DNA from 3 places in the Streptomyces sp. NPDC058051 genome. Region 1 is predicted to be linked to each of the others. Evidence: riboswitches for the same ligand, from Rfam matches in the RefSeq annotation. Region 1 holds a riboswitch; each other region holds the start of a gene.

Region 1 (3,270 bases):
AGGCTCTCGCCACCGTTCACGCGGCAGATCGCTACCCGGTGGATTGGCCTGCCGATCCCGAAGGATGGCTGACTCCCCGAAGCATGCTCGCCGCTTGGGTGGCTGTAGACGGTTCGGAGGTCCTGGGCCATATGGTCCTGGCCCGTCCGGGGGCGGCGCTTGCGACCGCTGTCGGGCTGCCCGCCCAGCGTCTGATATCTGTCGCGCGGCTCTTCGTCAGCGCCCGTGCTCGCCGACGAGGGGTAGCGGCCAAGCTGCTGGACAAGGCGGTCGAAGAAGCGGTGGTCCACGGACTGAGGCCCGTTCTGGAAGTCGAGGCCGGTGCGACCGCGGCCATCAAGCTCTACGAGCGTGCCCGCTGGCGTCATGCCGGCAGTTTCGCGGCCGACTGGACCACGGCCGACGGCCGCGTCGCGCAGATGCGCTCGTATGTCGGCCCCTCCGAACAAGGTGAATTTGCCTGACGCGGCAGTAGGTGGGTGGTCGCGCAGTCCGGGCCGACCGTGCCAGCCGTGCTCGTGCGCCGGGCCGTCTGTGGGCCGTCGGGGCCGCCGACGACAACCCAGGACGACCGACAACGACCGCGACGGCCCGGCCCTGGCGGTCGCTGAGCCGGGCGACGCCCGGCGGACCTCGGCGGGTCTGCGACACTGGATGAACCATGCCTAAGCCCGGAGAACTCACTTTCGTCGCGCCCCGCGGAGCCAAGAAGCCCCCGCGGCACCTCGCCGACCTCACGCCCGCCGAGCGCAAGGAGGCCGTCGCCGCGATCGGCGAGAAGCCGTTCCGCGCGCAGCAGCTCTCGCAGCACTACTTCTCGCGCTACGCACACGACCCGGCCGAGTGGACGAACATCCCGGCCGGCTCGCGGGACAATCTCGCCGAGGCGCTGTTCCCCGACCTGATGTCGGTGGTCCGCCACATCAGCTGCGACGACGACACCACCCGCAAGACGCTGTGGAAACTGCATGACGGGACGCTCGTCGAGTCCGTCCTGATGCGCTACCCGGAGCGGGTGACGATGTGTATCTCGTCACAGGCGGGATGCGGGATGAACTGCCCGTTCTGTGCCACGGGACAGGCCGGTCTCGACCGCAATCTGTCGACCGCGGAGATCGTTCACCAGATCGTGGACGGCATGCGCGCGCTGCGTGACGGAGAGGTTCCCGGAGGCCCCGCACGGCTTTCCAACATCGTCTTCATGGGCATGGGCGAGCCGCTCGCCAACTACAACCGTGTGGTCGGCGCGATCCGTCGGCTGACGGACCCGGAGCCGGACGGACTGGGGCTCTCGCAGCGCGGTATCACCGTCTCCACCGTGGGCCTGGTGCCCGCGATGCTCCGCTTCGCCGACGAGGGCTTCAAGTGCCGCCTCGCCGTTTCCCTGCACGCCCCGGACGACGAGCTGCGCGACACCCTCGTCCCCGTGAACACGCGCTGGAAGGTGCGTGAGGTGCTGGACGCCGCGTGGGAGTACGCGGAGAAGTCCGGCCGCCGCATCTCCATCGAGTACGCGTTGATCCGGGACATCAACGACCAGGCATGGCGTGGTGACCGGCTCGGCCGACTCCTCAAGGGCAAGCGGGTGCACGTCAACCTGATCCCGCTGAACCCGACGCCCGGCTCCAAGTGGACCGCGTCGCGGCCCGAGGACGAGAAGGCGTTCGTCGAGGCGATCGCGGCACACGGGGTGCCGGTGACCGTGCGGGACACGCGGGGCCAGGAGATCGACGGAGCCTGCGGGCAGTTGGCGGCAGCCGAGCGCTGAGGCCGAGGAGGCCCGTGTAGCCTGGGCCTGCAATCAACTTCATATCCTGCAATCAACTTCATATTCCGACAGGGGAGCGCCACAGCGCTGAGAGTGCGGCACCGTGAACAGGTAGGCCGCAGACCCTCTGAACCTCGCCCGGGTCATTCCGGGTAGGAAGTTCGGTCATCAACTCATGCTGTTGCGCCCTGCCCGCTTTTCGCGCGGGCAGGGCCGCGTCTCTTCCTGGCCAAAACCCAGGAGGAATCCACAATGAGCACCACACGCAGAACCATGCAGCTCGCGGCGTCGGCCGTCGCCGCGGCGCTCGGTGTCACGGCACTGGCCGGATGCGGAAGTTCCGACTCGTCGGACTCCGCTTCCGGCGGCACCAAGGGCTCCGGCACGCAGAGCTCCGGCTCCAAGACGGTGACGCTCGTCAGCCATGACTCCTTCAACGCCTCCGAGGACGTGCTCAAGGAGTTCACGCGCGAGACCGGCTACACCGTCAAGGTGCTGAAGAGCGGCGACGCCGGTGTCGCGCTCAACCAGGAGATCCTGACCAAGGGCTCCCCGCGCGGCGACGTGTTCTTCGGCGTCGACAACACCCTGCTCTCCCGCGCCCTCGACAGCGGTCTCTTCACTCCGTACGAGGCGAAGGGCATCGACCAGGTGGCGGCCGACACCCAACTGGACGCCGCGGAGCACCGGGTCACCCCGATCGACACCGGCGACATCTGTGTCAACTACGACAAGAAGTACTTCGCCGACAAGAAGCTCGCGCCGCCGCAGTCCTTCGACGACCTGGCGAAGCCCGCGTACAAGAACCTCCTCGTCACCGAGAACGCCGCGACCTCCTCGCCCGGCCTCGGCTTCCTCCTCGGAACCGTCGCCACCTATGGCGAGAAGGGTTACCAGGACTACTGGAAGAAGCTGAAGAGCAACGGCGTCAAGGTCGTCGACGGCTGGGAGCAGGCGTACAACGAGGAGTTCTCCGGTTCCGCCGGCGGCAGGAAGGCCAAGGCAGACCGGCCGCTCGTCGTCTCGTACGCCTCCAGCCCGCCCGTCGAGGTGCTCTACGCGAAGCCGCAGCCGACCGAGGCCCCGACCGGGGTCGCCACCGGGACCTGCTTCCGGCAGATCGAGTTCGCGGGCCTGCTGGACGGTGCGAAGAACGAGGCGGGCGGCAAGGCCCTGCTGGACTTCCTGATCAGCAAGAAGTTCCAGGAGGACATGCCGCTCAACATGTTCGTGAACCCGGTCGTCGAGAGCGCGAAGCTGCCGGAACTCTTCACGAAGTTCGGCGCGACGGTGGACAGGCCGACGACCGTCGCCCCCGACAGGATCGCCAAGAACCGTGAGCAGTGGGTCCAGTCGTGGTCCTCGCTGGTCGTGAAGTAGGGACGTCTCCCGAACGCGGAACGGACGCGGGCGGGACGGACGAGAACGGGACGGACGAGAAGGGGACGGACGAGAACGGGACGGACGAGAACGGGACGGACAAGAACGGGACGGACGAGAAC
Region 2 (3,270 bases), on a different contig from region 1:
GACTTCTCCAGCCCGGACGACGGCCCTGCGGCGGGCCCCCGCCCGACCTTCACGAGCCCGGACTTCACCAGCCCCGACTTCGGCGGCCCCGAACACGAACCGGATTGATCCGGGAGGCCCGGCTTCCCGGACCGACGACGGGACGTCGTCCGGGAAGCCGGGCCTCCCGGACGACGTCCCGTCACACGGGTGCCGCTTCAGTCCGCGATGGGCAGATAGACCCGATTACCGGCGGCCGCGAACTCCTTCGACTTCTCCTCCATGCCTGCGTCGATCTCCGCCTGGGAACCGCCGTGTTCACGACGGATGTCCTGGGAAATCTTCATCGAGCAGAACTTCGGTCCGCACATCGAGCAGAAGTGTGCCGTCTTCGCCGGCTCGGCCGGCAGCGTCTCGTCATGGAACTCCCGGGCCGTAACCGGGTCGAGCGCGAGATTGAACTGGTCCTCCCAGCGGAACTCGAACCGGGCGTCGGAGAGCGCGTCGTCCCAGTCCTGCGCCCCCGGGTGCCCCTTGGCGAGGTCCGCCGCATGGGCGGCGATCTTGTACGTGATGACACCGGTCTTCACATCGTCCCTGTTGGGCAGGCCGAGGTGCTCCTTCGGCGTGACGTAACAGAGCATCGCCGTGCCCCACCAGGCGATCATCGCCGCGCCGATGCCCGAGGTGATGTGGTCGTACGCCGGCGCGATGTCGGTGGTCAGCGGGCCGAGCGTGTAGAAGGGCGCCTCCTCGCAGATCTCCTGCTGGAGGTCGATGTTCTCCTTGATCTTGTGCATGGGGACGTGGCCCGGGCCTTCGATCATGGTCTGGACACCGAACCGCTTGGCCACCGCGTTCAGTTCGCCGAGCGTGCGCAACTCGGCGAACTGCGCCTCGTCGTTGGCGTCGGCGATCGAGCCGGGGCGCAACCCGTCGCCCAGCGAGTACGTCACGTCGTAGGCGGCGAGGATCTCGCAGAGCTCCTCGAAGCGCTCGTACAGGAAGGACTCCTTGTGGTGTGCGAGGCACCACGCGGCCATGATCGAGCCGCCGCGGGAGACGATGCCGGTCTTGCGACGGGCGGTCAGGGGCACATACGGCAGGCGTACGCCGGCGTGCACCGTCATGTAGTCGACACCTTGCTCGGCCTGCTCGACGACGGTGTCCTTGTAGATCTCCCAAGTCAGTTCCTCGGCTCTGCCGTCGACCTTTTCGAGCGCCTGGTAGAGCGGAACGGTGCCGATCGGCACGGGGGAGTTGCGCAGAACCCACTCACGGGTGGTGTGAATGTTGCGGCCGGTGGAAAGGTCCATGACCGTGTCGGCGCCCCAGCGCGTCGCCCACGTCATCTTCTCCACCTCCTCCTCGATGGAGGACGTCACCGCGGAGTTGCCGATGTTGGCATTGACTTTCACCAGGAACCGCTTGCCGATGATCATGGGCTCGATCTCGGGGTGGTTGATGTTGGCAGGCAGCACGGCCCGGCCTGCGGCGATCTCCTCACGCACCACTTCGGGTCGCACATTCTCCCGGATCGCCGCGTACTCCATCTCCGGGGTGATCTCGCCCCGGCGGGCGTACGCGAGCTGGGTCACCGGTTGCCCGCCCCGGCTGCGGCGCGGCAGGCGCGGCCGGCCGGGGAAGACCGCGTCGAGGTTGCGCAGTCCGCCACGCGGCGAGGTGTGCCTGAGCCCGTCGTCCTCGGGGCGGACCGGGCGCCCCGGGTACTCCTCGGTGTCGCCGCGCGCGCTGATCCAGTGGTCCCGCAGAGGTGCGAGCCCGCGACGGACATCGGTCTCGATACCGGGATCCGTGTACGGCCCCGACGTGTCGTACAGCGTCACGTCCTTGCCATTGGTGAGGTGCACCTGCCGGACCGGCACCCGGAGGTCCGGGCGTGAGCCCTGGACGTATCCCTTGTGCCAGCCGATGGACTTCCCGGCCTCGTCGCTCTGGTTCGAGGCAGGCGTGCGTGCGTCCGATGTGGTCATGAGACCTACTCCCTACGCCGGCATTACCCGGTAACAGGTTCGGCGGTCGGCGCAGCCTCTCCCGTACAGACGTACGGATATCAGCGCCCTCTCAGCCCGGTGCTCCGAGCTCCCGCGGGTAAAAAAGGTTTCCTCCACGCTAGCGCCCTGTCCGGCGTCATGAACAGAGGCCCCTTCTCTTCTTGCGATGATCGGCCGGTGACGTCCCCCCAGATCGACCCCGAACCGCAGGGCCATCAGCACGGCCACTCGCACAGTCATGGCCCTGCCGCGCCCGTCTCCACACATCTGCGCAAGGTCATCGCGGCCGTGCTGATCCCGTTCACCACCGCGGTCGTCGTCGGCCTGCTGGTGCTCTGGCCCGGCGGCGCGCCCGCGCACGAGCGCACCGGCGTCGGCTTCGACCGGCAGACCCAGCAGGGAAAGGTGGTGAACATCGACAAGGTGGACTGCAAGGACGTGAACGCCTCCCAGACACCCACCAGCGGCGCGACGGCCCCGTCGCCGGGAAACGGCTCGCACCTGTGCGAGAAGGCCACCGTCGAAGTGACGACCGGTCACGACAAGGGCCGGACCTTCGTGGAGGTCGTCCAGCCCGACGCACCTCGCCAGTTGCGCAAGGGTCAGGGAGTGGTCGTGGCGTACGCACCCGACGCGCCCCACGACCTCCAGTACTCGGTGACGGATGTGAACCGGAAGTTCCCGATGGCGCTGCTGGCCGGGCTCTTCGCCCTGGTCGTGGTCGCGGTGGGCAGGATGCGCGGCGTGATGGCGCTGATCGCTCTCACCGTGTCGTTCGCCGTGCTGACCCTGTTCATCCTTCCGGCCATCCTCCAGGGATCGAATCCGCTGATCGTGGCGGTGGTGGGGGCCAGTGCGATCATGCTGATCGCGCTCTACATGTGCCACGGCCTGACCGCCCGCACCTCGGTCGCGGTGATCGGCACACTGATCTCGCTGCTACTGATCGGGCTGCTCGGATCGCTCTTCATCGGCTGGGCCGGCCTGACCGGCAACACCGACGACAGCACCGGCCTCATCCATGGCCTGTATCCGCAGATCGATATGAGCGGTCTCCTGCTGGCCAGTGTGATCATCGGTTCGCTCGGGGTGCTCGACGATGTGACGGTCACCCAGACGTCGGCGGTCTGGGAGTTGCACCAGGCGAACCCGACAATGGGTGCTCGGGGGCTGTACCGGGCAGGGATCAGAATCGGACGCGACCACATCGCCTCGGTCGTCAATACGCTGGTGCTCGCCTACGCGGGCGCCGCGCTGCCGTTGCTGCTCCTCTTCT
Region 3 (3,270 bases), on a different contig from region 1:
CACCCTCGGACCCCGCTCCGATGATGTTGGCGGCGGCGGTCCGCGGGCCCTGGAGGGCGTTGTCCCAGTGGTGGACGAGAAGGCGTTCGCCGTAGCGGGCGGAGGGGAAGGAGGCGCAGTCGCCGACCGCGTACACATCGGGGAACGAGGTGCGCAGCGCCTCGTCGGCGGTCACCGATCCGTCGGGGCCGAGCGCGATACCGGAACCGGCCAGCCAGTCGGTGGCGGGCCGCGCGCCGATGCCGACGACGACCGCTCCGGCCGGAATCGTGCGGCCGTCCGCGAGGATCACCCGGCCGGGTTCGATGCGGGCGACCCGGGCTCCGGTGAGGAGTTCGGCGCCGCTCTCCGCGTACCAGGCGGTCATCGGGGCGGCGACCTCCGCGGGCATCGCGCCGGCGAGGGGCCGGTCGGCGGCCTCCACGACGGTGACCGCGCAGCCCGCGGCGCGGGCCGCGGTGGCGAACTCGGCACCGATCCAGCCCGCGCCGACGACCACGACGCCGTGCCGCTCGTCGAGGACGGGCCGCAGCCGTGCCGCGTCGTCGAGGGTGCGCAGCAGATGGACGCCGGGGACGCCCTCGGTGCCGGGCAGGACGACCGGTTCGGCGCCGGTCGCGATCACCAGGACGTCGTAGGGGACGGGCCCCGACAGGGTGTCCAGCTCATGCGCGCCCGGCCGCACACCGGTGACCTCGCGGCCCAGACGCAGATCGATGTCCAGCGCCTCGAAGTCGATGTCGAAGGCGGAGCCTTCGGCCGTGCCGAGCAGGACGGCCTTGGACAGCGGGGGCCGGTCGTAGGGCTGGTGGGGCTCGGCGCCGATCAGGGTGACGGGGCCGGTGAAACCCTGTTCCCGCAGAGCCACCGCCGTCTGCACACCCGCCATGCCCGCGCCGACGATGACGACGCGGCGCCCTGCCCGCCGGTCCGGCCGGTCTGACTGCTGCTGCTCGCTCACCCGTACACCTTAAGCACGTGACGGAACGTCAGGACAGCGGCGGCTCTCCCACCGTGCTCGTCCCGCTGTCCTCCTGCGACTCCCCTTCCCACCGCTGGTCCTGCCGGAACAGGCCGTGCCTCTCATCAGCGTCTGTGCCGACACCTTCCGGGCCCGGTGACACCACCTCCGGGTCATGTCGTCGACAGGGGGCAACCGTCATGCCGGGCCCGGAGGCCGGCGGTCCCGTTGCAGGACCGCGAAAGACATGACGGGGCGGGGTTTAGGGTGGCCACGGTAAGACACTCGCGGGAGCCCGGACGCACCGGGCTGAGAGGGAGGCTGGGGCGGCCTCCGACCGTACGAACCTGATCCGGGTCATGCCGGCGAAGGGAGGGGCTGGACGCCCATGCGTTCTTCTCGGAACGGACCCATGCGTTCCTCTCGGAACGGAAACGGATCCGACGTCCTCGTCATCGGGGGCGGGATCATCGGTCTGGTGACCGCCTGGCGGGCCGCGCAACGCGGACTGCGCACCGCGGTCGCCGATCCCGAACCGGGCGGCGGCGCCGCCCTGGTGGCGGCCGGCATGCTGGCCGCCGTCACCGAACTCCACTACGGCGAAGAGATGCTGCTGGCTCTCAGTGTCGCCTCCGCCGCCCGCTATCCGGCCTTCGTGGCCGAGTTGGAAGAGGCGAGCGGGCAGAAGACCGGCTTCCGGACCTGTGGCACCCTGGCCGTCGCGCTGGACGCCGACGACCGCACCCATCTGCGGGAGCTGCATGCCCTGCAGCGACGTTCGGGCCTGGAGTCGGAGTGGCTCACCGGCCGCGAATGCCGTCGGCTGGAGCCGATGCTCGCGCCGGGCGTCCGCGGCGGTCTGCGGGTCGACGGCGACCACCAGATCGATCCCCGCCGACTGGCCGCCGCGCTGCTGACCGCCTGCGAGCGGGCCGGGGTGGTCTTCCACCGCGGCTGGGCGGAGCGGCTGACGGTGGTGGGCGACCGGGCCGCCGGAGCCGTGCTCGCCGACGGTACACAGCTCGCCGCCGACCAGGTCGTGCTCGCCGCGGGCAGCCTCAGCGGCCGGCTCCCGGGGCTTCCGGACGAGGTCGTGCCGCCGGTCCGGCCGGTGAAGGGGCAGGTGCTGCGGCTGACCGTGCCCACCGCGTACGCGCCCTTCCTCAGCCGGACCGTCCGGGCCGTCGTCCGGGGCAGTCATGTCTACCTCGTACCGCGCGAGAGCGGCGAACTGGTCGTGGGCGCCACCAGCGAGGAGATGGGCTGGGACACCACCGTCACCGCGGGCGGCGTCTACGAACTGCTGCGGGACGCCCACGAGCTGGTTCCCGGCATCACCGAACTGCCCCTCGCCGAGACGCGGGCCGGTCTGCGCCCCACCTCCCCCGACAACGCCCCGCTGCTCGGCCCCACCGCCCTGCCCGGTCTCCACCTCGCCACCGGCCACCACCGCAACGGGGTGCTGCTGACCCCTGTCACCGGTGACGTCATGGCGGACCTCCTGGCCGGCGGCGAGCTGCCGGAGCCGGCCCTCCCCTTCACGCCGCGCCGTTTCCCGTCCGCCGCCGTCTCCGTACGTCAGGAGCAGCCCGCATGACCGCGCCCGCACATCGCTCCGAGCCCGTGCCCGCCTCCCCGTCCACGCCGGACTTCGAGCCGGTACCCGCCTCCGATTCCGCGCCCGCCTCCGCCTCCGCCTCCGCCTCCGCGCCCGCCCCCGATTCCGTGTCCGTTTCCGTTTCCGTTTCCGTGAATGGGGCGGTCCGTCCGCTCGCCGCGGGCACCACCCTGGAGGCGCTGGTCGCCACGCTGACCGCCGCGCCCTCCGGCGTCGCGGCCGCCGTCAACGAGACCGTCGTCCCGCGCGGCCAGTGGCCCACCGCCACGCTCCGCGACGGTGACCGCGTCGAGGTCCTGACCGCGGTCCAGGGAGGCTGAGCATGTCCGACGACCTCTTCACCCTCGGCGGCACCGCCTTCTGCTCCCGGCTGATCATGGGGACGGGCGGGGCTCCCAGCCTCGACGTCCTGGAGCGTTCCCTGACCGCCTCCGGCACCGAGCTGACCACCGTCGCGATGCGCCGTCTCGATCCGACCGTGCAGGGCTCGGTGCTCTCCGTGCTCCAGCGGCTCTCCATTCGCGTCCTGCCGAACACCGCGGGCTGCTTCACCGCGGGCGAGGCCGTGCTGACCGCCCGGCTGGCGCGCGAGGCGCTCGGCACCGACTGGGTCAAGCTGGAGGTCGTGGCCGACGAGCGGACTCTGCTCCCCGACCCGATCGAGCTGCTGGACGCCGCCGAGATCCTGGTG

What was found. Region 1 has a riboswitch for thiamine pyrophosphate ahead of ACFVUT_RS32440 (thiamine ABC transporter substrate binding subunit). Riboswitches for the same ligand answer to the same signal wherever they lie in the genome.
Region 2: it holds a riboswitch for thiamine pyrophosphate, as region 1 does, so the genes downstream of both, thiC (phosphomethylpyrimidine synthase ThiC) here and ACFVUT_RS32440 (thiamine ABC transporter substrate binding subunit) in region 1, are expected to answer to the same signal.
Region 3: it holds a riboswitch for thiamine pyrophosphate, as region 1 does, so the genes downstream of both, thiO (glycine oxidase ThiO) here and ACFVUT_RS32440 (thiamine ABC transporter substrate binding subunit) in region 1, are expected to answer to the same signal.

Annotation. Positions count from the first base shown of each region.
Region 1 is NZ_JBHVRW010000030.1:39,037-42,306, reverse strand. It holds gene ACFVUT_RS32450 (GNAT family N-acetyltransferase) at 1-464, shown strand, start outside; gene rlmN (23S rRNA (adenine(2503)-C(2))-methyltransferase RlmN) at 662-1,768, shown strand; TPP riboswitch at 1,829-1,945, shown strand; gene ACFVUT_RS32440 (thiamine ABC transporter substrate binding subunit) at 2,021-3,148, shown strand.
Region 2 is NZ_JBHVRW010000015.1:45,982-49,251, forward strand. It holds gene ACFVUT_RS23100 (hypothetical protein) at 1-108, shown strand, start outside; gene thiC (phosphomethylpyrimidine synthase ThiC) at 198-1,973, opposite strand; TPP riboswitch at 1,964-2,099, opposite strand; gene ACFVUT_RS23110 (YibE/F family protein) at 2,172-3,270, shown strand, end outside.
Region 3 is NZ_JBHVRW010000004.1:376,301-379,570, forward strand. It holds gene ACFVUT_RS09635 (NAD(P)/FAD-dependent oxidoreductase) at 1-961, opposite strand, end outside; TPP riboswitch at 1,239-1,352, shown strand; gene thiO (glycine oxidase ThiO) at 1,374-2,558, shown strand; gene thiS (sulfur carrier protein ThiS) at 2,555-2,899, shown strand; gene ACFVUT_RS09650 (thiazole synthase) at 2,902-3,270, shown strand, end outside.